3 regions of the Ferdinandcohnia salidurans genome follow, and region 1 is predicted to be linked to each of the others. Evidence: predicted binding sites of a transcription regulator. Region 1 holds the regulator's gene; each other region holds the start of a gene.
The links. The regulator Rex, encoded in region 1, represses fermentation and respiration genes when NADH is low (regulators of the CRP and FNR family bind a similar motif). The targets are predictions, from matches to a motif close to TTGTGAAATATTTCACAA.
Positions count from the first base shown of each region.

Region 2: a site for Rex is predicted at 6,497-6,514, ahead of ACFSFW_RS13320 (DUF2249 domain-containing protein). Genes of this name have one in related genera too.
Region 3: a site for Rex is predicted at 6,421-6,438, ahead of ACFSFW_RS11585 (DoxX family membrane protein). Genes of this name have one in related genera too.

Region 1 covers NZ_JBHUEK010000027.1:4,707-12,845, reverse strand. The annotation lists gene ACFSFW_RS19085 (DUF4363 family protein) at 1-140, shown strand, start outside; gene groL (chaperonin GroEL) at 315-1,940, opposite strand; gene groES (co-chaperone GroES) at 1,996-2,280, opposite strand; gene ACFSFW_RS19070 (CPBP family intramembrane glutamic endopeptidase) at 2,625-3,350, shown strand; gene ACFSFW_RS19065 (YdiK family protein) at 3,354-3,563, shown strand; gene tatC (twin-arginine translocase subunit TatC) at 3,600-4,349, opposite strand; gene ACFSFW_RS19055 (twin-arginine translocase TatA/TatE family subunit) at 4,366-4,557, opposite strand; gene ACFSFW_RS19050 (redox-sensing transcriptional repressor Rex) at 4,593-5,252, opposite strand; gene moaC (cyclic pyranopterin monophosphate synthase MoaC) at 5,281-5,763, opposite strand; gene ACFSFW_RS19040 (ABC-F family ATP-binding cassette domain-containing protein) at 5,898-7,832, shown strand; gene tsaD (tRNA (adenosine(37)-N6)-threonylcarbamoyltransferase complex transferase subunit TsaD) at 8,120-8,139, opposite strand, start outside.
Region 2 covers NZ_JBHUEK010000020.1:64,549-72,687, forward strand. The annotation lists gene ACFSFW_RS13260 (BsuPI-related putative proteinase inhibitor) at 1-539, shown strand, start outside; gene ACFSFW_RS13265 (DUF3813 domain-containing protein) at 598-795, opposite strand; gene ACFSFW_RS13270 (competence protein) at 797-946, opposite strand; gene ACFSFW_RS13275 (Cof-type HAD-IIB family hydrolase) at 1,057-1,878, opposite strand; gene yjfP (esterase) at 2,032-2,799, shown strand; gene ACFSFW_RS13285 (metal-sulfur cluster assembly factor) at 2,847-3,155, opposite strand; gene ACFSFW_RS13290 (metal-sulfur cluster assembly factor) at 3,245-3,544, opposite strand; gene ACFSFW_RS13295 (heme-copper oxidase family protein) at 3,560-4,801, opposite strand; gene ACFSFW_RS13300 (DUF2249 domain-containing protein) at 4,816-5,022, opposite strand; gene ACFSFW_RS13305 (DUF2249 domain-containing protein) at 5,009-5,260, opposite strand; gene ACFSFW_RS13310 (Crp/Fnr family transcriptional regulator) at 5,381-6,070, opposite strand; gene ACFSFW_RS13315 (hypothetical protein) at 6,229-6,366, opposite strand; gene ACFSFW_RS13320 (DUF2249 domain-containing protein) at 6,573-6,803, shown strand; gene ACFSFW_RS13325 (molybdenum cofactor guanylyltransferase) at 6,955-7,560, shown strand; gene ACFSFW_RS13330 (DUF5316 domain-containing protein) at 7,729-8,022, shown strand.
Region 3 covers NZ_JBHUEK010000018.1:88,696-96,834, forward strand. The annotation lists gene ACFSFW_RS11550 (hypothetical protein) at 1-42, shown strand, start outside; gene ACFSFW_RS11555 (tetratricopeptide repeat protein) at 298-2,700, shown strand; gene ACFSFW_RS11560 (peptidoglycan recognition protein family protein) at 2,716-3,198, shown strand; gene ACFSFW_RS11565 (hypothetical protein) at 3,393-3,692, shown strand; gene ACFSFW_RS11570 (HAD-IA family hydrolase) at 3,795-4,439, shown strand; gene ACFSFW_RS11575 (DUF421 domain-containing protein) at 4,554-5,264, shown strand; gene ACFSFW_RS11580 (SDR family NAD(P)-dependent oxidoreductase) at 5,447-6,217, shown strand; gene ACFSFW_RS11585 (DoxX family membrane protein) at 6,461-6,964, shown strand; gene ACFSFW_RS11590 (FMN-dependent NADH-azoreductase) at 7,188-7,820, shown strand; gene ACFSFW_RS11595 (NAD(P)-binding protein) at 8,086-8,139, shown strand, end outside.

The DNA of each region.
Region 1 (8,139 bases):
TTAGTGTAGAGAAAGAATATATATTCCAGATAAATGAGACCCTCGCGAGAATAAAAGGTGGCATAGAAGTGAAAGATGACAAAGCAATTATGGAAGAAATCTATTATTTTTATGAACTATGGGATAAGTTGGCAAAATAAAAATAAGGTCTAGTTTATTCCACTATTATTACACCAATGCATCGCCCATTAACGTAAGCAAAAGAAAGAGGCTTCTCACAAGTTTGATTAACTTATGAGAAGCCTCTTTTATATTTACCTTATGTTTGGCATTTCGCCTAAATACCCTTATATATCAAGGGGTTGAGCGGTTTATTACATCATGCCGCCCATTCCACCCATGCCACCCATGTCAGGCATTGCAGGAGCATCTTCTTTAATGTCAGCAATTACTGCTTCAGTTGTTAAGAACATAGCTGATACAGATGCTGCGTTTTGTAGTGCAGAACGAGTAACCTTAGTTGGGTCAACGATACCAGCGTCGATCATGTTTACCCACTCACCAGTTGCTGCGTTGAAGCCAATACCGATTTCTTCGTTTTTCAAGCGTTCAACAACTACAGATCCTTCAAGACCAGCGTTGTGAGCGATTTGACGAACTGGCTCTTCTAGAGCACGAAGTACGATGTTCACACCAGTTGCTTCGTCTCCAGCTAATTCGATAGTAGCTACTTTATTATATACGTTCACAAGTGCAGTACCACCACCTGAAACGATACCTTCTTCAACTGCTGCGCGAGTTGCGTTAAGAGCATCTTCAATACGAAGTTTGCGTTCTTTTAGTTCAGTTTCAGTAGCAGCACCCACTTTGATTACTGCAACTCCACCTGCTAATTTAGCTAGGCGCTCTTGTAATTTTTCTTTGTCAAATTCAGAAGTAGTTTCTTCCATTTGAACACGGATATTGTTAACGCGAGCTGCGATCTTGTCAGATTCGCCAGCACCTTCAACAATAGTTGTATTTTCTTTTGTTACTACAATCTTAGAAGCGCGACCTAATTGAGTGATGTCAGCAGATTTAAGGTCTAAACCTAAATCTTCAGTGATTACTTGACCACCAGTTAAGATAGCAATATCTTCTAGCATTGCTTTACGACGGTCACCGAATCCAGGAGCTTTAACAGCTACTGCATTGAATGTACCACGAAGCTTGTTCACAACTAGAGTTGCAAGTGCTTCACCTTCAACATCTTCAGCGATTAGTAATAATGGCTTACCTTGTTGAACTACTTGCTCTAATACTGGTAGGATTTCTTGAATGCTAGAAATCTTTTTATCAGTAATTAACACATATGGATTTTCAAGAACTGCTTCCATTTTGTCAGAATCAGTTACCATGTATGGAGATGCATATCCACGGTCAAATTGCATACCTTCTACTACTTCTAGTTCAGTAGAGAACCCTTTAGATTCTTCAATTGTAATAACACCGTCGTTACCAACGCGCTCCATTGCTTCAGCGATTAATTGGCCAACTTCACTGTCATCTGAAGAAATAGCAGCAACTTGTGCGATAGATTCTTTACCTTCAATTGGTTTTGAAATAGCTTTTAATTCTTCAACAGCTGTAGTTACAGCCTTTTCAATACCTCTGCGAACTACCATTGGGTTTGCACCAGCAGTAACGTTCTTTAAGCCTTCACGAATCATCGCTTGAGCAAGAACTGTTGCAGTAGTAGTACCGTCACCAGCTACATCGTTTGTTTTGCTAGCAACTTCAGCAACTAGTTTAGCACCCATGTTTTCGAATGCATCTTCTAATTCGATTTCTTTAGCGATTGTTACACCGTCATTTGTGATAAGAGGTGAACCGAATTTTTTCTCTAGAACCACGTTACGTCCTTTTGGTCCTAATGTTACTTTTACAGCGTTTGCTAATGCATCAACACCACGAAGCATAGCGCGACGAGCATCTTCACTAAATTTAATTTCTTTTGCCATTCTTAAGCCCTCCTCAAAAAATTAAGATTCTATGATATAAAATGCTGTTTTTCTATTAACCGATTACAGCTAAAATGTCGCTTTCGCGTAATACTAAGTATTCAGTACCTTCATATTTCACTTCAGTACCAGCATATTTTGAGAAGATAATGCGATCACCAACCGCAACCTCTAAAGCTACTCTTTCACCACTGTCTAATACACGACCTGTACCAACAGCAACTACTTTACCTTCTTGAGGCTTTTCCTTTGCAGAATCTGGTAATACAATTCCGCTTGCAGTTTTTTCCTCTGATTCAACTAGTTCAATAACAACGCGATCACCTAATGGCTTTAACAAGTGAAACAACCTCCTCAAATAATATAAATAATTAGTTTCGTCTTCTTATTAGCACTCGACCAACATGAGTGCTAACACAATTATTATATTAAATAATCTCTACCTATTTTGCAAGTCATTTGGTATAGAAATTTGCAAAAAAATTCTATTTTATTAAGCGAAACTTGGCCCACCTATCTATCCTATGTTAATGAAAGGAAAAATAAACCAACAATCTAATTTCTTTCAATGAAAATTTGGATTTGCATAATACTAATGGATATAAGTGAATATATGATACAATACAAAAAGTGGACAAAAGCATAAAAACTTGATATTTATTCCAACTACTAAAGGAGATTTTCATGAAAGCTCGTTATTGGTATGTCATATTAACTTACATTATCATGCAGTTCTCTGGAATTTTAGGTATCCCTCTTCTATTGCTATTAGGCATTGGAGATGGTTTAGACCCAAATACGATTATTGCCCTTTGGACTGTTGTTAGTTTTGTTGCGGCACTTCCGATCGTATTATTTTTATTAAGACAAGATATTAAGGAAAGACATCTAAGTCTTCATCGTTCTTCAAAAGGGGAAGCGATTGGATGGGCAATTGCAGGTATATTTATGGCAATGACTGCTCAGGTTATTGCAGCAAATATTGAGATTCATTTACTTGGAATTGAGGCTGGTTCCGAGAACACCCAAGAAATTATGGCCTTGGTAAAATCCTTGCCACTGCTTATAATCGTCGTTTCCATTATTGGGCCAATCCTTGAGGAAATTATCTTTCGCCAAATTATTTTTGGATCGTTATATAAAAAATTCAACTTTTTCATTTCTGCCTTGATTAGTTCGTTAATCTTTGCAGTAGTGCATATGGACTTTACGCATCTTCTGATTTATACAGCGATGGGCTTTACCTTTGCCTTCCTTTATGTACGAACAAAGCGGATTATCGTTCCAATCTTTGCACATGTTGCAATGAATACTTTTGTTGTAGTGGTTCAAACGATTTTTGCAGATGATATAGAAAGGATCATGAAGCAAGCCGAGAAGCTGCAACAGACATTTATTGGAGGCTTTTAATTTATGCGAAGAACTTCACCTTTTGTAATGGGCATCATTTACGCGCTAATGGGGACTCTGTTTACCTATATTGCGATTAATAGTGCGGCAGAGACCGTTTGGAACTTCTCTACGATTCTTCTAGCAATTGTCGCAACCTTCGACTTTGGTGTGGCAATCCGAATGTTTGTCCTGCACAGTAAAATAAAAAAAATCGCAAAAACAAAAAAATAACCTCACATCGGAGGTTATTTTTTTATGGAATTATCTCTACTCCATTGAATTTGCCGCTTCCATTTCCGCTTTTAATGCCTTCCTGTAGGCACTTTTTGATACGAGAATACTGATTTCATATAATCCGAACAACGGGACTGTAACCATTAAATGCGAGATTATTTCAGGAGGGGTGATTAAACCTCCGATGACTAATAGAATAAAATACGCGAACTTTCTTATTTTAGAAAGAAACATCGGTGTTACAATTCCCAATCTTGTTAAAAACATCACAATAACTGGTAATTGAAACAAAAAGCCAAACGGTAAAGTCAATTGCAACAGGAATTGAAAATATTCGTTTATCCCGATCACCTGATTGATATCAAGGCGCTCCGCTAACCTTGTCATAAAGTTCACTACAAATGGGAACAAAATAAAGTAGGAGAATGAAACTCCTATTAAAAAAAGGATTACCGAAAGCGGAATATAACTCAAGGTTACCTTTCTTTCCTTCTCATATAAGCCAGGACTGATGAAGGCCCAAAGCTGATAAAGGAGAAAAGGAGACGAGATAACAAGGGCAATGATAAAAGCAAATTGCATATAGATTTTAATTGGATCTGTCATACGGAAAGCATTCATTGTCAGCTCTTTTGCTTCGTCAGCATTTTGCAAATAAAGGATAACTGGCTCTGCGAGAAAAAAGCTGCCTAATGCAACAATGAAGAAGAAAACGACTATGTAGATCAGTCGTTTTCGTAACTCTCCAATATGATCATAGACGGACATTTCTTTTTCGTTCATGTGACTCATCCTATCATTACTTCACATCTTGAGTTTCATTCTTCTTAACATCATCGTCATCATCATCTGCTAAACCTTTTGTTGCGTTTTTAAACTCACGCAATGTATTACCTGCTGCTTTACCTAGTTGAGGTAACTTCTTCGGTCCAAAGATTAATAACGCTGCAAATACAATCAGTAAAATACTACCGAATCCAAGACTTCCCACTGTAAGTCACCTCCCTACAATTGTAAGATCTATTTTTATTCTTCATTTGAATCATTTGAATCATTTGAATAATGCTTTAAGAAATATACTAGAGCTTGTAGTTCTACAGCCAAATCAATGTGATGGACCCGAATATGTTCAGGTACATTGATTCTTGCTGGAGTAAAATTAAGAATACCCTTGATCCCTTTATTGACCAAGCGGTCTGTAATCGACTGAGCTGCCCCAACCGGCACCGTTAAAATGGCTACCGTTACATCATCAGGCAATTCTTTTTCAAGGTCATCAAGATGGCATACCTGTACTCCACCAATACTACTACCTACCTTATTATAATCCACATCAAACGCAAGCTCAATTTTTGTATTATTATTTTTGGAAAAATTGTAGTGTAAAAATGCTGTACCTAAATTCCCTACACCGATTAGAGTAACCTTCGTTAACTCGTCTTGATCTAAGGTTTTACTAAAAAAGGATAATAAATAATTGACATTATAGCCATATCCTTTTTTTCCCAATGCTCCGAAATAAGAAAAATCTCTCCGAATTGTGGCGGAATCTACCTTAACCGCATCACTTAATTCTGCAGATGAAACTCTCTGCTTTCCTGAGGCATGCAAATTTTTCAAAAATCGATAGTAAAGTGGCAGCCTTTTGGCAGTTGCTTGTGGTATTTTTGATTGTTCAAGATTCACCTTAATTCCTCCACTAACTTGGAACTAACTATAGCTCCCTTTTAAAATCTCCGTTCTTTCCACCCGTTTTTTCAGCCAAATAAGTTGGTCCAATGACCATTCCTTTATCAACCGCTTTACACATATCATACACAGTTAGCGCACAAACAGATGCAGCGGTAAGTGCTTCCATTTCCACACCTGTACTGCCCTTTGTTTTAACTGTAACCGTGATATGTAAGACATATTCATCTTGGGTCGTCCAGCTAAAACGTATATCAACACCTTTTAATGCCAATGGATGACACATCGGAATTAACTCCGACGTCTTTTTGGCTGCCATAATTCCCGCAACCTGAGAAACAGCAAGGACATCACCCTTACTAACCTCATTATTTATTATTTGCTCATAAATGATTTTATTTACAGTAATACTTGATTTTGCAATTGCTGTACGGACAGTATCTGACTTTTCCGTAATGTCGACCATCTTGGCGCGACCTTGCTCATTAAAATGGGTAAATGATGACATAAAACAAACCCTCCCATAAACTATACACTATTTTATCACATCTGTCTTTGATACATCTGTGAACAATATCATTGCAGTTGCTCTAATTAAGTAATATAAGATACACTGTTGATAGAAACAAGAGGTGAAATAACATGATTTTACTACAAGTAAATCAGCTCAAAAAGTATTTTGCTGCTGATCTTATTTTATCGAATATAAAATTAGAAGTACAAACTCGTGACCGTATTGCCATCGTTGGACGAAACGGTGCTGGAAAATCAACACTTTTAAAAATTATTGCCGGCCATATGTCACATGATGGCGGTGAAATTATCAAGCCAAAAAGCGTTACCATTGATTACCTCGCCCAAAATACAGGGCTTGAATCAAATCTCACCATCTGGGAGGAAATGCTAACTGTTTTTGCATCCTTACAGAAGCTTGAAAAAGATCTCAGAAACCTAGAGGTTAAAATGGGAGACCCGTCCCTCTTTGAAAATCCGGTTGATTACCAGAAATTACTCGAAGAATATGATCAGCTACAGGTTGATTTTAAGGAAAAGGGTGGCTATCAATACGAAGCTGATATTCGATCAATTCTACATGGTTTTAATTTTACAGAAGAAGACTACCAAACCAAAATATCCAGCTTAAGCGGTGGTCAGAAGACACGCCTTGCCCTTTGTAAACTATTACTAACCAAGCCTGATCTGTTAATCTTGGACGAGCCAACAAACCACCTTGATATTAGCACGCTTACGTGGCTTGAACAATATCTACAAGGATACCCTGGCGCACTGTTAATCGTATCCCATGACCGTTACTTTCTTGATAAAGTGGTCAACCAAGTTTATGAAATTTCTAGACACACAAGCACTAGATATGTCGGAAACTATAGCAACTATTTAAAACTCAAGGCTGAAAACTATGAGCTTGAGCTGAAAAAATATGAAAAACAACAGGAAGAAGTGGAAAAACTAAAAGATTTTATCGCTAAAAACCTGGTTCGAGCTTCAACCACCAAGCGTGCCCAAAGTAGACGAAAGCAGCTTGACAGAATGGAGCTAATTGACAGGCCATTAGGTGATGAAAAATCGGCTTCCTTTCGATTTGAAATCGAAAGACAAAGTGGAAATGATGTACTAAGTGCAAAAGATATCACCGTTTCGTATGAAAAAGGCAAACCGATTATTAAAAATATCAATTTCAATATTTACCGTGAAGATAGCATCGCATTAGTGGGTCCAAACGGAATCGGAAAATCAACCTTATTAAAAGCAATTATTGAAAAACTCGACAACGTGGATGGAACATTTCGCTTTGGTTCACATGTGACCATCGGTTACTATGACCAACAACAAGCGGACCTCACCTCGAACAAACGAGTATTAAATGAATTATGGGATGAATACCCTCTAAAATCTGAAAAAGAAATCCGTACGGTTCTCGGGAACTTTCTTTTTTCAGGGGATGATGTGCTAAAAACCGTTTCAACCTTAAGTGGTGGCGAGAAAGCAAGACTTGCCCTATCAAAGCTAATGATGGAGAAATCAAATTTTCTCATTCTTGACGAGCCTACCAACCACTTAGACCTTGATAGCAAGGAAGTACTTGAAAATGCTTTAATCGATTATCCCGGGACGATTCTTTTTGTTTCCCATGACCGATATTTTATCAACCGCATTGCAACAAAAGTGTTTGAGTTATCCAGTGAAGGACTTACGGAATATCTAGGTGATTATGATTACCACCTTGAAAAGAAGTTTGAAATGGAGGAACTCGCAAGACTTGAAGCTCAAGAGTCAAAGAACGTCAAACGTGAAGTGGTCCAAGAAAAAACATCCTATGAACAAGAAAAACAATTAAAGAAGCTTGAGCGTCAACGAAAACGCAGAATAGAAGAAATTGAGTTGGAAATTTCCACTATAGAAGAGAAAATTGAAGAAAATGAACAGCTTCTCTGTGATCCAGAAGTCTATCAAAATCATGAGGAAGTTCAACGAATTAATGAAGAAAACGAAAAATCCTCAGCAAAACTTGAAGCTCTTATGGAAGAATGGGAGTCTCTCCACGAAGTTAGTGGATAACTATCATCCTAGAACTATACACCTATTAACAAAATAAAGATATCCCCATCTCTAATACTAAGAATGGGGACTTTTTTTGATCATTTACTGCAAAAAAATATAGTTATACACTATGTTATCCACGTTATCCACATTATCCACACTTATCAACAGACTTATCCACATAAAATGTCCACAAATGCACATTAGTTATTTCAGTACTTCTTACTAGTTTTCCACAAAAGCTGTGTTTTTGTGGATTATTTATCAACAAAAAAAGCCCTCTTTTATAAAAGAGGACTTTTTTACTATCTTTCAATGTCTAACC
Region 2 (8,139 bases), on a different contig from region 1:
ACCGCTATTCAATCGATAAAATGTTTATCCAGTCAATAGAGGAAATGGAATTAAAGCCTGGTCAAGAAAAGGTTTGGGAAGAGCCATGGGATTATACATCAAATGATGGAACGAGGCTTGCTCCTGGAGAATACAAAGCACATATTTTCATAACAGCGTCAGAAGTTAATGGACAAAAAATTGAAAACAATGTATTACAGGCAGAAGAGAGTTTTACAATTCCTGAAGAAGGAAATACAGCATTTCGTAATGTTCAAGTACTAGGTGAAAATGGTGAATATACGGTAACTGGGGAAGTAAGAGTATTTGAAGCAACCTTCTTCTATGCGGTAGAGGATGGGCATGATTATGTAATTCCTGAAACACTTCAAACGGCATCAGAGGGTGCACCAGCATGGGCACCATTTGAAATTAACATTTCGATTCCTAAAGATAAAATTCCGACAAATGGAGCATTAATTCTTCATTTATACGAAAGAAGTGCAAAAGACGGTTCGATCACAAATCTTTATCATGCAAAACTTCAACAATTCCAATAAAAGGGGAAGGGTCAGACGTTGAGTCTGACCCTATTTTTTCTCTTGAATTAGCCAAAGGTTATTGAAGTTGGTCTAATTCATTTTGCAATTCGCGGAGTTGTTCTTTTTCGGCTGTTGTAGAGTTAGCATATGCAGAAGAAAGTGCATTTTTAGCAACCGAAACGGCATCCTGTAAGGATGTATCACTTTGGCCCGCACTCACTAATTTCGCAACTTCTACGGTTTCACGAGCCTTTTGGAATAAACGGTTTCCCATATTAAATTCCTCCAAGTGATGAGTTTTCGACATTCGCTTTTTTCTTTGCTTCTGCTTCAGCTAGAGTGGAACGGTAAGGAAAGCGCTGAGCATGTTGTTGAACAGCATCTGCACCCTGATGAACAAATCGTTTTGATTTATTACTACCCATCCGTAAATTCCCCCTTTAACAGCTTTAAAAGAAGTGCTTATTTGTAGCACTAGTTATATTGTTTGAGTTTTACGTTTGGGTTATATCAGGTAATTATTTCTGAAACCAGCCTACTTAATTTTCTCCAATTTTAGAACATCCTCTAAATAAAGAGCAATTCCGTCTTCTTCATTAGTCATTGTTACATGGTTAGCAATACTCTTTAGCTCGTCAATCCCGTTACCCATGGCAATACCGTGACCCGCGTATTCAATCATTTCCAAATCATTGTCTTCATCTCCAAAAGCAATAATTCTGTCTTTTGGAATCTGATAATAGTCAGCAACCTTTTGAATACCAACAGCTTTATTTAATCCTGATTTAACAATTTCAATCACATGCCAAGGGGCTGCCCATTTGCGGTGATCGACTACTTCAGCATGCATGTCGGAAAGATACTTTCGGATTTTATCTGCAATTTCTTCATCAGGGTGAATTAATAATGAAGTTGGATCACGTTTTAAAATTTTTCGTAAATCACCTGTTTCAATATTTGGTTTCCCCATTCCAAAAATATCTAACATCGATTCATCGTGAAAATGAAAATAAACATCATCTATTACTTCCGCTAAAATATTTTTTACACGGAGCTCATCAGCAACATTAACAATTTCTTTTACCGTTTTTAAATCGAGTGTATCATGATACACTCCCCATTTTTGATCAAGTGGATGATGGACGAAGGCTCCATTAAAGTTAACGATTGGTGTTGAAAGACTAAGTTCTTGATAATACATTGAGCTCGAACGGAAAGGTCTTCCTGTTGCAATCATCACCATATGGCCGGCTTTTTTTGCTTTTTCTATCGTGTCTTTTGTTCTTTTTGAGATCGTTTTATCATCTTTTAGTAGTGTACCGTCAAGGTCAAGTGCAATTAAGTGTTGTTTAGTCATATCAATCTCCTTGTGAACCTATTATCTTTTTCCTTAACTTAAACAGATATTAAAATAATCGTCAATTGAAAAGTCAATATTTTTCAATAAACTTCCAACAAATGATACACTAGAGGATGGCAAAAGTTTTCATAAAAGGAGTACATACAAAAGATGATTATTATTGAAAATAAGAAATATGCAGAAATACCAGCATTACATATTGTTAAAAATCAGTTAAAAGATGAAGCGTTGCCGTTGATCCTCTTTGTTCATGGATTTGGTAGTGCGAAAGAACATAATTTACACTATGCCTATCTATATGCAGAACAAGGGTTTCGTGTAGTATTGCCTGAAGCAGACTATCATGGTGAAAGAGATAAGGGCATAGATGATCATGAAATGGATTTTAGGTTTTGGGATATTGTCGTCAATGAAATTAAAGAACTTCAAATTATTAAGGACGAACTACAAAACCAAGGCCAAATTGATGAGGCAAGAATCGGTGTGGCAGGAACTTCAATGGGAGGTATCGTGACTTTAGGGGCATTGACCCAATACCCTTGGATTAAGGCTGCAGTAAGTTTAATGGGAAGTCCATATTATGAGGAGTTCTGTCGGGGGCAAATTGAGGAATTGAAGCGACATGACATTGAACTTCCTTTCTCAGATGCTGAGTTGGAAGAAAAGTATGCAGAATTACGGAGATATGATTTAAGCATGCAACCTGAGAAAGTGAACGGAAGACCATTGTTTTTCTGGCATGGGGAAAAAGACAGGATGGTTCCTTTCAAATACACGTATGAATTTTACCAAGAAATTAAACCACTGTACAAGGGGAAAGAGGAGAATCTATCTTTTATTGCTGACACACGAGCAGATCATAAAGTGACAAGAGAAGGACTACTTGCATCAGTTGAATGGTTTAAAAAGCACCTATAAAAAGAAAAAGAACGTGTCATAGTCGACACGTTCTTTTTCCATTTATTTTATCTAATTCCAAGAGCGATTTTTGCGTAACGGCTCATCATATCTTTGTTCCAAGGTGGATTCCAAACGATGTTAACATCTACGTCTTTTACTTCAGGTAATTCAGTAAGAACACGTTTTACGTCCATTGCAATCGTTCCAGCAAGTGGGCATCCCATTGATGTTAATGTCATCGAAACTTGAGCGACACCCTCATCATTCATATCCACATCATAGACAAGACCTAGATTAACAATATCAATACCTAATTCAGGGTCAACAACTTGTTCAAGTGCCCCCAACATATTTTCCTTTAAAGCTTCATCCATTTAAAACCTCTCCTTTCGAGAAATAGCTTATTTAAAGTATAACGAAACAAACTAAGAATGTGAAATCCTCTGCATTTTGCTGAATAAAGTTAACCTCTGAGTTGCTTCATGGCAGCTTCAGACATGCGTTCAGGAGACCAAGCAGGATGCCATACCATTAAAACCTCAATATCATTTACTTCTTCAAGGTAGGCAACTGCATGCTTCACTCCACTGGTAATACTATCATGTAGTGGGCAACCAGGAGTAGTTAGCGTCATTTCAATATATACATTATTATTTTCTTTAATATTAATTTCATATATAAGTCCTAAATCAACAACATTAATATTTAATTCAGGATCAATCACTTGTTTTAACTGCTCAAGAATTTTCTCTTTTAATTCCATTGTGTTTCTCCCCTTTTATTTAAATAGCACCTTAATAATGCTGTAACTGAAAAAGAAAGTTGAAGCGACAACAATACTTTGGCCAATCGAAAAGATAAGCAATTGTCTAGTTGCAATGGCTAAAATTACGACAACACATCCAGTAACGAAACCTGTAAAAATGGGAATTGCCATTTTTTCATCAATCATTTGTTTTAAAGTAGGTACATCACTTTTACCAATCAGTTTGCTATATTTATGTGTCCACCAAAGAAAAGGAATAATTTTATATAAATAGCCAAGAATGCTACCCGCAATCCACAAGAAGAGATAAAGAAAGACAAGTACCCCATAAATTTCGTAATACCCTGGAAGGAACGCAAGAACCATCCCAAAAAAGTGAATAACTAATCCAAAACAAATGGCAATTAATGAAAAAATAAATGGTTTATCAAGCTTTTTCTTTAATCTAACCTTGATGATAGTGGAAATATGGTAAGAAAATAAGGCGAAACCTGCAAAAAGCAAGGCCATCCCAACTTGTAACAATAAGTTCACTTCAGTAATAAAGCTGCAAATGGTTACGACAAGTCCGATGGCGTAAACAGTATAGACCCAACTTGATAGTTTCATCGAAAATCCATGTGCTAACGAAAACATAGGGACCATTTTATAGGAAAAGCCGAAAATTAAAAATGTAAACCATCCTGCCACACCTAGTAGCATATGACTTTTTAGAACAGCAAAATGATCTAGGTGTGCTATGCCAGCTCCTAAATTAACAATCAATAGAATTCCTAGTGAAATAGTGACTAGCAAACAAATTAGAGCACTACCAACGAATGCCGTTAGAATGTTTTTCTTTGCCTGTTTTTTTATTGTCATAAACATTTGAACAAGAAATAATAATATTCCAATTACAGCAAGTGAACCTGTAAAAATAGAAATGGTAGGTGAAAAAGATAGAGTAATACCAAATCCACCAAAACCAATTGCTGTTATCCAAAATTGAATAAATCCGAATTTTTCACTCCAAATCGGAGTTAAAAAGGCTACCGGTACAAGCTGATACATTGCCCCCATCGCAACCATTAAGGCCCAACCAAGAATGAGTAAATGAGCTGATGATAGGATGGCAGGGGTTCTAAATATCCCATCAATCACCATATGTCCATTAAATAGGAGGATGACTTGGGATGCGACTAATGCCACAATACTAAAAATAATGAATGAAAGCGGTAGCCTGATATTTGTTTCATTTGATAATTGAGGGATCATTATCAAGCAGCTCCTTATTTTGTAATCTCAATTTGAAAGCCGCCTTCAGGATGTGGTTCTGTTATGTGCTTGTAGCCAAGTTCTTCAAGCTGTTCATATAGAAACATGGGTCTACGATCATTAATAATCGTCAATGTTTCACCTTTGTTTAGTTTCTCGAGAGCCTTTAATGTTCTCATCATTGGTGTAGGAGGCTCAAGACCTCGATTATCTAATATCATTATTTGTCACCTCTTTAGTAAAGGTAACCTTCCAATGTTTTTTATCAATTTGCTCTGCCACGTTTGAAAATCCTTTTGCCTTTAAAATAGGAAATAAAGGAGTCGGTTTAAAAGGCGCGTGTAAAATAAAGGTATCCCCATCCTGTAAAGGTTTAACGGCTTCCATAATCTTTTGAAAAGGCTCAATTTTATTTTTAAGATCTTCCCTAACATCTACTTCTACTACTTTTGATTCCATCTGAGAGTCCCCCTTATCTAACGTTTATAACCTAATGATAATCATTTTCAATGAGAAACGTTGTGACATGAATCACAAATGTGAATTTTATTTAGGATTGTCCGTCAGGCTGGAATTAGCTCAGAAAATTTCATCATGCAATTTCATATGATCTAATAAGTAATAACCATCAGTAGTCAGGTCAACAATATGTTTCTTTTTCAATACAGAGATCGTTCGACTTACCGATTCACGTGTTGTTCCGATCATATTAGCGAGTTCTCGATTTGTAAAATGAGTTGTAAGTTTAAAGCGATTTCCAGTCTTTTCACCATTACTCCTACAAAGACGAAGTAAAAGCATAATGATTTGTTCTTGGGTGCTTAATAAAATTTGTTCTTCTAGTCTTTTTTGAAGGTCTATGATTTTTTCACCAAGCACTTTAAAAATTTTAATGCAAAGCTCTGGGTTTTTTAGCAATATCTCTTCAAACTTATCAATGGGGGTGAAGATGATATTTGAATCCTCGATTACTTCGGCATGTGCGGGATATCCGCCTTTTCGAAAAAAGCCAGCATGAGGAAACATTTCACCTGCTTCTAATACGGAAACAATTTGTTCCTTCCCGTGCATATCAGACTTATAAATTTTTACTTTTCCTGATTGGATGAAAAATACACGATCAAGTGGATCGTCTTGCATAAAGATAAACATCTTTTGTCTATATAATCGTGACTGTGAAATTTCTACAATTGGGTCGAGTTCTTCTGATGTTAGTTCCCGAAACAAGGGTACTCCTTTCAATTGTTCACGAATCGATGGTAGTCCCATCTGTCTCACTCCTTGTTCAAATAAACTATATATGCGGTTACTCAACATTTAGTGTAACAATTCCACTTTTTAAGACAGTGATTTAAATCATAGTCGGTGAGAATGACAATCAATGTTCGAAAAATGGACACAAAAAAGCTAGGAGCAAAACTCCTAGCTTAGTTAGCTTGCTTTTCTTCAGCACAATCAAAGCAAAGTATCCCATTTTTATCATCTAATACAACACCATTTATAAAACCATCTAAACAATAAATTTCTTTTTCACATTCCTTACATTTTTCTACAAATTCCTTCATATATTCTTCACCCCGTTATTTCTTTTAAACTCCACAATCATGAAGAATGACAAGATGTTTACGTGGGATATTCATGTTCAATCTAATTATCGCATAGTTTTCGGCACATATGATAAAAAACATACGTACATAGTGATTAGCTTCACAACATGAGCTAAAAAGACTCGGGTACAATGGACCCATAAATCAAAAGGAGGAATATTAATATGGTATTTGCAGCGAAAGTAAACGCACCAGATTATGCACCGAAGGATAAGCACCCAACAATATTTAGAACCTTTGATAGTTTACAACCAGGTGAAATCATGGAGCTATCAAATGACCATGATCCAAGACCACTCCAATATCAGTTTATGATGGAGCGCGGTGATGCATTTACTTGGGAATACCTTGAACAAGGCCCAGATGTATGGCGCGTTGCTATCGGTAAAAAGTAATAACCAATCACAGATTCCGATCTCTCACATAGTGTAGGCATCGTCTTTAAAGACTTTGTCTACACTTTTTTTATCGTTCACTTTGATTTTTCGTTTGGTAGGCTGTTCCAATCATGCTACTATGGAGAAAAAAGCAAAGGGGTGTTTAATGATGAAAATAACGACAATCGTAGGTGTTCTTTTGGCTGGTGGGGAATCAAGGAGATTTGGAAGCCCTAAGGCATTTGCCCAATTTCAAAATAAATATTTTTACGAATATGCAATTGATGCATTAAAAGATAACGTGGACCAACTTTATATTGTGAGCCATCCTGTATTAGAAGAGCAATTTCGTAACGAATCTTCGGTTTCCATTATTCAGGATATACCTGGATTTCAGGGAAGGGGACCACTCGCTGGCATTTTCACAGTCATGCAAAAAACATCCTCAGATTGGTATGTAATCTTACCTTGTGATACACCTTTTGTTACAGACAAACTAGTAAAGCAGCTTATTTCTTTTACAAAGGATCAAAGTATTGATGCAATCGTACCTATTATCAATGACAGACAACAACCATTAAATGCCGTGTATCATGCTAGGGTTGCAAATAAAATAGAACAATTACTTAAAGTAAATAAATTAAAAATGAGCCAGTTATTAGACACTTGCAACGTTAAATTTATAACCGATCATGACCTTCAGCTTCAAGGTATGGAATTTGAGAATATCAATAACAAAACTGAATATGAAAAAATAAAGCAGAACCCAATTTGAGGACCACACGATATGTGTCAAAAAGACGTTGCCATTGGACGTGGCAACGTCTTTTTTACCTGAAATAACGAAAGGCTTTTGTTTTTATTATTCAAGCCTATCACTCATAATTTTCAGAAAAATGTGATAAAATAAGAATATAGAGTTATCTGGAAGGAGGTATTATGTTTGAGAGTAGGCTTAATTTTAGGTATAGTAACCTCTGGACTTCTACTAATAATTGGTTTGTCTACTCGTCAATTTGAAACATATTCAGTTATTTCTGGGACCCTGGGTATAATATGCTTTTTGCTTGCAGGAATTGTATCTGATACCTTTATAAGTGGTGATCGGGCAAGAGCGAACTATTACACCGAAAGCAAAAAAGACCGCAAAAAAAGAATTCGATATTCCTATTTGTTTTTCCTCTTGGGGGCTCCAAACCTACTTGTAGCTGTAGTGTTAACCCTCAATTACATTTAATTTCTTCAAAGAATATTTCTTCAATTCAATTTTCATATAGTTTTGATGTCTAGCTCCAGCGCCTAGCCCCTCGAGGTCATAAGCCAATCAGTCAAGAAGGATAAAAGGCATCCTTCT
Region 3 (8,139 bases), on a different contig from region 1:
CCAGCGTTTCGGATCTATCAGGGTGAAAAAGTAGGTCAATAGAGCAGTTATACATTTATAGAGGGAAATATCACTATAGCCTTGACCGCCAGGGGGCACAAAGAAAGAATCCATTTTGATAAATCTTTTTCAAAATGGATTCTTTTTATCTAATTAGATAGATTTGTATTTTTTTAGGTTAATTATACCAAAAAAAGCAGAAGGAATGATAGAATATACCCATGAAAAAGTACTCAGCGGTGTTTAGAAAAACTTGGTTTAGAAGAGTATAGAGATCCTGGTTGGAGAGGTAAAGAAATGAAAATAGACTTACTTGAACTATTAGAAGAAGAGGATACATACACGGGTCGTCAAAAAGAATTAGATTTGTTTTTTGATTCGTTGGAAAGTAAACAGTGGAATGAGTATAAGATCCTTTCCTATTATGGGGTCGGAGGAATTGGGAAAACGGAATTGCGTAAGGAAATAATGAAGAAATTGGAGAACGGCTCCGAAGCGGAATCCACTTATATTGACTTTGAAACCAACGAACTGCAACAGGTAGAAAAAGCGCTTGTCTATTTAAGAACAGAAATTGGTAAAAAATATGGGGTACAGTTTACACTATTTGATGCTGCCTACATCATCTACATGGAAAAAACAAACAATGCTGTTACCATAAATGAAAAGACGTTGCCTTTTATTGAAAAAGGTACCTGGTTAGCTGATTTTGTTAATATAGTAGCAGATAACACCTATGTATCGATTGGGACGAGACTGATTAATACGATCTCAAAACGATTAGCAAATTATCTATCAAAAGAAGATATGATGAAGATACGCAAATTCGAATCCTTACCAGAGCATAAACTACTAAAACTATTACCGTTCATTTTCGCAGAAGACTTGGAAAAATACCTAATGAAATCAGATCATAAATTCGTCATTTTTATTGATACATATGAATCTTTATGGACGGACCAGAGAATGAAGGCTTATGATTTTGGAGTAGATGGATGGATACGAGATTTGGTGAGACAACTTCCTAATGTGTTTTGGGTAGTATTTGGCCGAGAACCAATTGATTGGGGACGTTATGAAGAAGTATGGAATCTTTATATTGGTCAAGTGCCACTTGACGCATTATCAGAAGCAGAAACAAAAGAACTATTACGAAAACACCAAATTTTTGATGAGGCCATTCAGAATGAAATTTATCGAAATTCCGAGGGGCACCCCTATTCTATTAAACTATCAATTGATACATATGATACTATATCAACTAATCGTGTTCCGGTTGTATCCGATTTTAATGGATTAAAAACGCCAGTTCAGTTATTTGAAAGATTTATTAGATATCTTTTAGTACCTGAAAAACAGGCGTTAGAATTATTAGCACTCACGACTGGATGGGACCTTGAAACATTTGAGGCGTTAATGAATAATTTTCGAATACAAATGAATGAGGATGATCATTATAATTTGACTCGATTTTCATTTATTACGACACTAGATGGCGATACATGGGATATGCATCGATTAATGCGAGATAGTCTAATTGACTATCAACCACCTCAAAAAGTGGTAAAAGGTAGAACATTTTTATTTGATTATTATAAAGAAAAACTATCAAAAAAACTGGTTAGAAACGATACGCATTACGCTGGTAAAATCATTAATCAAGCATTTCACCAAGGCTTTCTGTTAATGGAGCAAGGAGAAATTTCACAGTCTTCCTTTATTGATTGGTTTAGGGATTACGATATTGTCTTTTTAAATAGTAAGGCAAATTATTTAACATTGCCTCTTTTAAACCAGTTAAGAACATTCTTAGAGAACAGTTCCAATAGCGAGGCTCAAAAATATTTAGGTGTTATTCTCTATGATCTTGCTTTTGTCTATATGCATGAAAATCGCGATTACAAGAAAGCAGAGCCGCTATTTAAGGAGGCTTTGGAGCTTCGTGAACAGAAATTTCCTGATGATAAATTAATGCTTGCAAAATCTTATTTTGGATTAGCCACTCTGTATCAACGAATGGGCCGAAATCTAGAAGCGGAAGAACTTCATTTAAAGGCCTTTTCGTTACGAGAACAATATTGTGATTCATCCAATTTAATCGGTCTAGCATATTCTTCTAATGGACTAGCTATGCTTTATCAAAATAAGAAGGATTATGAAAAAGCATTAGAGTATTATGGAAAAGCACTTAACATCTATGAAACTCTGAATAAATCAGATTATGGTAACATTTCGACCAGCATGATGAACTTAATTAGCTGTTACCATGAATTGCATCAATACGATATGGCCTATGAATTTTCCAACAAGGTTATGGACATTGTAAAGAATGACGAGAATTTTAACCCAATCAATTATGCAAAGGCATTAAATGTAGTTGCTATTACAAAAACGGCTTTTGGTCATTATGATGAAGCACTTGAATTCCTTCAAAATTCCTATGACATTTTTAACAGTCGACTAGGAGAAGAAAGTTTAGAAGTGTCAAAAGTATTGCATAACATGTCGATAACATTTAAGTTGTTAAAAAACGAAATCAAAAGCATTGATAATATGAACAAGTGCCTTGAAATAAAAAATAGAATGGTTAGCGTAGAGACTCTAAGCGAGGATAATTTAAACTATCGCTATAGCCAGGAAATGAATCTGTTATTACAAGAAGACCAGCTTGATTATGATCAATTGAAATTTAACTTTTAGTAGGTGAGCAGCATGATTACGATTAAGCCGAACAACTTTCATTTTAAGGAACCGTTTGAGGAATTAGAGAAAATTGAAAAATTGATCATTCATCATACGTCACGAGTTGATTTTACACTAGAAAAAACACACCAATTTCATCAAAATGAAAGAGGCTGGAGCGGCATCGGGTATAACTATTTCATTGAAAAAGATGGAACCATTTTCGAAGGCAGAGGACTCCATGTGGGAGCCCATACGTACGGGTATAATCGGAAAACTCTTGGCATCTGTGCAACAGGCGATTTTGATATTGAGTATCCTACAAGCGCGCAGATTACATCTTTAATTGATATTTGTCACTATTTTATGGAACAATACCTCCTTCAACCTAAGGATGTTCTTGGGCACCGAGAACTTGAGGGCTTCGACTATACAACATGTCCTGGAACGTTATTTAACATGAATGAATTTCGGACGATGCTGGAAAACGCACAAGTAGGAGTCTCAAAAGCTTAGCTAGGGGTTTTTATGTCAAATTAAACATAGAAAAAGTCAGACAAGCATAGAATGAAATAGATTAGCATAGTGCTGGTAATCGATACAGAATTAAAAAAATGATAGACTTTGGGTAGTAAACTGGTCAAAATCGATGGTCCAACCTGAGTAAGGAATATATAGAGTAGAGTTAGTAGCGGATTGGAGGAAAAAGGATGATACCAAAAGAAGAAACATTTGATGAGTTCCTGACGAATTCATTTGCCAATGATGTATATTTTCGGGAGTTAAGGTTATCCCAAGAAGAAGCAGACTATGTGTTAAAAAAGTTTCCAAAAGCTAGTATGAAAAAGTGTGACACGACGGAATCACCAGATGGAAAGTGCTGGTATGAAGTTAATCTACTACCTCTTGAAAAGACTACATCAAATGACTCTCAAGACCTTGAATCTGAAAATCAGCGACTCAAAGAGGAATTAGAAGCATTAAAAAGATCTCTATCTCCTATAAAATAAGAATCTGAAGAAACTTGTTCAATTAACTTCCGGACGAGTTTCTTTTTTTATGCATATTTTTGAAATGCGGTGATAGTTTATAGGAGACTTTTCAGACAGCCTTTGTACATAAAGCTTTATTTTCATGAGCATCATTCCTATAATGGTATGTACTATGTAAAAGAGAGAGGGATTCACATTAATATTCTATGGGATTTTGACGGAACATTGTTTAACACCTATCCAGCACTGGTCAAGGGTTTTATCCATTTAAGCAGCAAGGATTTGGATCCGAGCGAGGTTCTAAAATGGCTAAAGGTCAACTCAAAAGTGGCCTTTCAGCATTATGGAATTGATGAAAGCAAGCGAGAGGAATACATCAAGCTTTATAATCAATACTCTTTTGACAGCCGTCCGTTTGAACAACTAGAAGAGGTTTTACAAATTGCGGATAACAATTTTATCGTTACGCACCGCGACAAGGAGTCCACTTTGTCCCTCTTGGAAAAGTTTAAGTTATTACATTATTTTAAGGTGGTTGTTTCCGTCGAGGAAGAGGGCTTTGAGCGGAAACCACATGCAGCGTCATATCAACATGTAATCAAGGATTATCCCATTGATTTAGTGATCGGTGATCGTGAGTTAGATTTAATTCCTGCTCGAGAATTAGGAATTAAAACCGTTGCCTTTGAAAATCCGGATATTGAGGCGGACTTTCACATTGACAACTATGCGGACTTCAGAACGAACGTCCTACCCTATCTATAAATATTCATTTCAAGGGCTGACTGCTTTGGGACAGGCCCTGTTTTTATACGTTTATAAAATACGAAACTCATGGCTAACCTAAGACTGATGATGGATTAAAATCGGGGTGGTAAAATGCCTGAACATATTGAAGTAATTTTAAGGTCCATTACTTCTTTCGTTCTATTACTAATTGGAACAAGAATCTTAGGTAAACAAACGATAGCGCAAATGACCATGTTTGATTTTGTTGCGGCCATTTCCTTAGGAGCCATATCAGCTAATCTAGCCTTTAATACTTCAACTAAAGTTCATCATGCAATCATCGCATTTATTATCTATGTAGCAATTATCCTTCTAATTGCCGTCATTTCTTTAAATAGTAAAAAAGGAAGAAAATTGCTGGCCGGTGATCCCACAATTGTGATACAAAATGGGAAAATCTTAGAAGGAAACATGAAAAAAATGCGTTACACTTTAGATTATTTAAACCAACAACTAAGGGAAAAAGATGTTTTTAACATCGAAGAAGTTCTCTTTGCAATCGTTGAAACGAATGGCACGTTAACAGTGTTAAAGAAGCCACAATTTAGAAACGTAACGCGAAATGACATGATGCTTGCAGTAACTCCTGAGCCAAAACTACCGATTGAGCTTATTATGGATGGAGAAATTATGAAGGAAAATTTAGAACAAAATAAACTGGCAATACCATGGCTAGAGGCGGAATTAAAAAAGCGTAATCTAACAAAACATGATGTGGTTTATGCCGTACTTTCAGCGAATGGTAATATGTATGTTGATACATATCATGACGATATTTTCTCTCCAATTGATAAGGAATAACTATTGTTGTATATAGCGATGGGCCTGCCTCTTATCAGCGATAGCATGTGCTGGGGGCAGGCTAAGCGTTTTTTTTGATTTATTTAAAAATTAGGATTACAATATTAATATATCTTGCGTTCAAGATAATTAAATTCGAGATTATTTAGTGGCTAATCCGAATAAATAAGGAGAGGTTAAGAATGAATTTTGAAGGTAAAGTAGTTATTGTTACAGGTGCAGCAGGCGGTATCGGGAAAGAAGTTGTAAGAAAATTAGCGAACGCACAAGCAAAAGTAGTATTAGTGGACTTAAATGAAGACGCAATCAAAGCTGTACAAGCTGAGCTTGGTTTAACAGAAGAGAATAGTTTAGTGGTCAAAGCTGATGTTTCAAATGAAGAAAATGTTAAAAATTATGTTGAACAAACAGTTTCAAAATTTGGACGCATTGATGGCTTTGTAAATAACGCAGGTGTTGAAGGTCCGGCTAAATCACTTGAAGAAGTTACAGAGAAAGATTTTGATTTTGTTTATGGTATTAATGTAAAAGGCGTACTCTTTGGTCTTAAATATGTATTACCAGTAATGAAAGAACAAAAATCTGGTGCAATTGTTAATACTTCATCAGTAGCTGGTTTAATAGGTTCACCAAGCATGATCTTATATAACTCATCAAAACATGCTGTAATGGGTATTAATAAAGTTGCGGCTTTAGAAGCAGCGCCATTTAATGTTCGTGTTAATACAGTAAACCCAGGTGTAATTAATACACAAATGATGCGTAAAATTGAATCAAATGTTGCACCAGGTGCAGCAGAAGCAGCGCAAGCAGCTTATAACGATGCAGTTCCAATGAAACGATACGGTGAACCAGAAGAGGTTGCTAACGTAATTGCATTCCTTCTTTCTGACGAAGCTTCTTATGTAAGCTCATCTTCATTCACAGTCGATGGTGCTTTATATAACGTTTAATAATTAAATTATATCCTCAAATCAGCGTATCTTCTCTTGCTAAAAAAGCCCTGAATTTTTTCATTCGGGGCTTTTTTCTGTTCAAACTCCTAATGATTTCATAAAAATTTGACCTACGTCAAAGAAAGCAAAAAAAGAACATCTTAGAATAAAAATATCGATAGAGAGGATGTAGTAGCTCATCGATAAAAATTTCATAATTTTTGTGAAGGAATTCACAATTAAAAGGAGAAACGAATGATGATAAAATTTATCAAAGGACCCATAATGGCGATAGCTTGGACAATCTTACGCATTTGGTTAGGATTTCAATGGATAGAAGCGGGTTATTATAAAATTACACTTGGATTTAATGCAGGTGGTTTTATACAAGGTGCAATAGCAAATGCAAATGGTGATTCCCCTACAGTGCAAGGATGGTATGCGGACTTTCTTGAAAAAGTTGCGTTGCCAAATATAGACCTATTTAACAATCTTATCCCTTGGGGCGAATTCTTTGTTGGCTTAGGATTAATCTTAGGGTTAGCAACAATTCCGGCTTTAATTGGTGGTGCTTTTATGAATGCAAACTTCATCATGGCAGGGGTTGGATTTGCGAGTCTGGATACAAAGCTTTTCGCAGTAGCAATGATACTTACATTTATAGGAACAGCAAGGTATTACTATGGACTTGATCGCTTTGCCATTCCATTTATAAAAACTGCGTTCAACAAGAATCCTGCAAAGCAAATAAAAGTATCTGCTTAATTTTCTAAAAGAGCTAAGTTCTGTTGTTTTTTTAAAAGCTATTTGTTATATTAGTATAATTTATTGTGGGTGATAATATTTCATACTAAAGCACTATAATTCATTATAGGACAAAGGTTACAATATTTGTGAATTACGTGTATTGAGTTGACTTAAGTTGTATTTCAATATACCATTAATTCGAGATAATCAACTTTAAGATAATAAAGGAGACTTTCATATAATGAATATATTAGTAGTAAAAGCAAATAACCGTCCAGCTTCAGAAGCTGTTTCTAGTAAAATGTATGAGACTTTCATGAATAATATTGAAGGTGTAAATGTAACAACTTATGATGTTTTTGCAGAAGACATGCCTTACCTTGGTCAAGATTTATTCAATGCATTTGGTAAAGTAGAATCAGGCGAAGAAATGACAGACGTAGAGCAACGTATTTTAGCTGCAAAACAAAAAGCTATGGATGCTGTAACGGCAGCAGACGTAGTGGTATTCGTATTCCCGCTATGGAACTTAACAATCCCAGCTAAATTACAAACATTCATTGACTATGTGTACCAAGCAGGTTACTCATTCAAATATGATGAAAATGGTCAATTAGTCCCATTATTGACTGACAAGAAAGCTGTAGTTCTAAGTGCTCGTGGTGGTATTTACTCAACACCTGAAAGTGCACCAATGGAAATGGCTGCTACTTACATTAAGAATGTTGTTGGTGGCGTATTCGGCATGGAAATCATGGATGAAGTCATTATTGAAGGTCATGCAGCAGCACCAGATCAAGCTGAAAATATTATTGCTGAAGGACAAGAAAAAGTTAAAGCTGTTGCAAAAAAATTATCAGCAGTATTGGTTTAATCCGATTTTTTAAAGTACCTGATCCTATTTAAGAATAAGGTTAGGACCAAAATACCTTTTACAATGAGTTTAATTAGCCGCAGGACCCAATTAGGGCTCTGCGGTTTTTATTTATCCAGTTGTTTGTAGCATGACTGCAATTGTCCGTAAAATGGAGGTACCTTCTATTTTGTAATATCCAGTTATTTGAAAAAAGTGGATACATCTATTATTTACTTACAGGGAATGCTCGTACTGTAGCCATTTTAGGAGGAAGTTTATTAAAATGGAAATCGCTATTATGGGCGGCGGACTATCGGGTTTGGCATGTGCAATAACC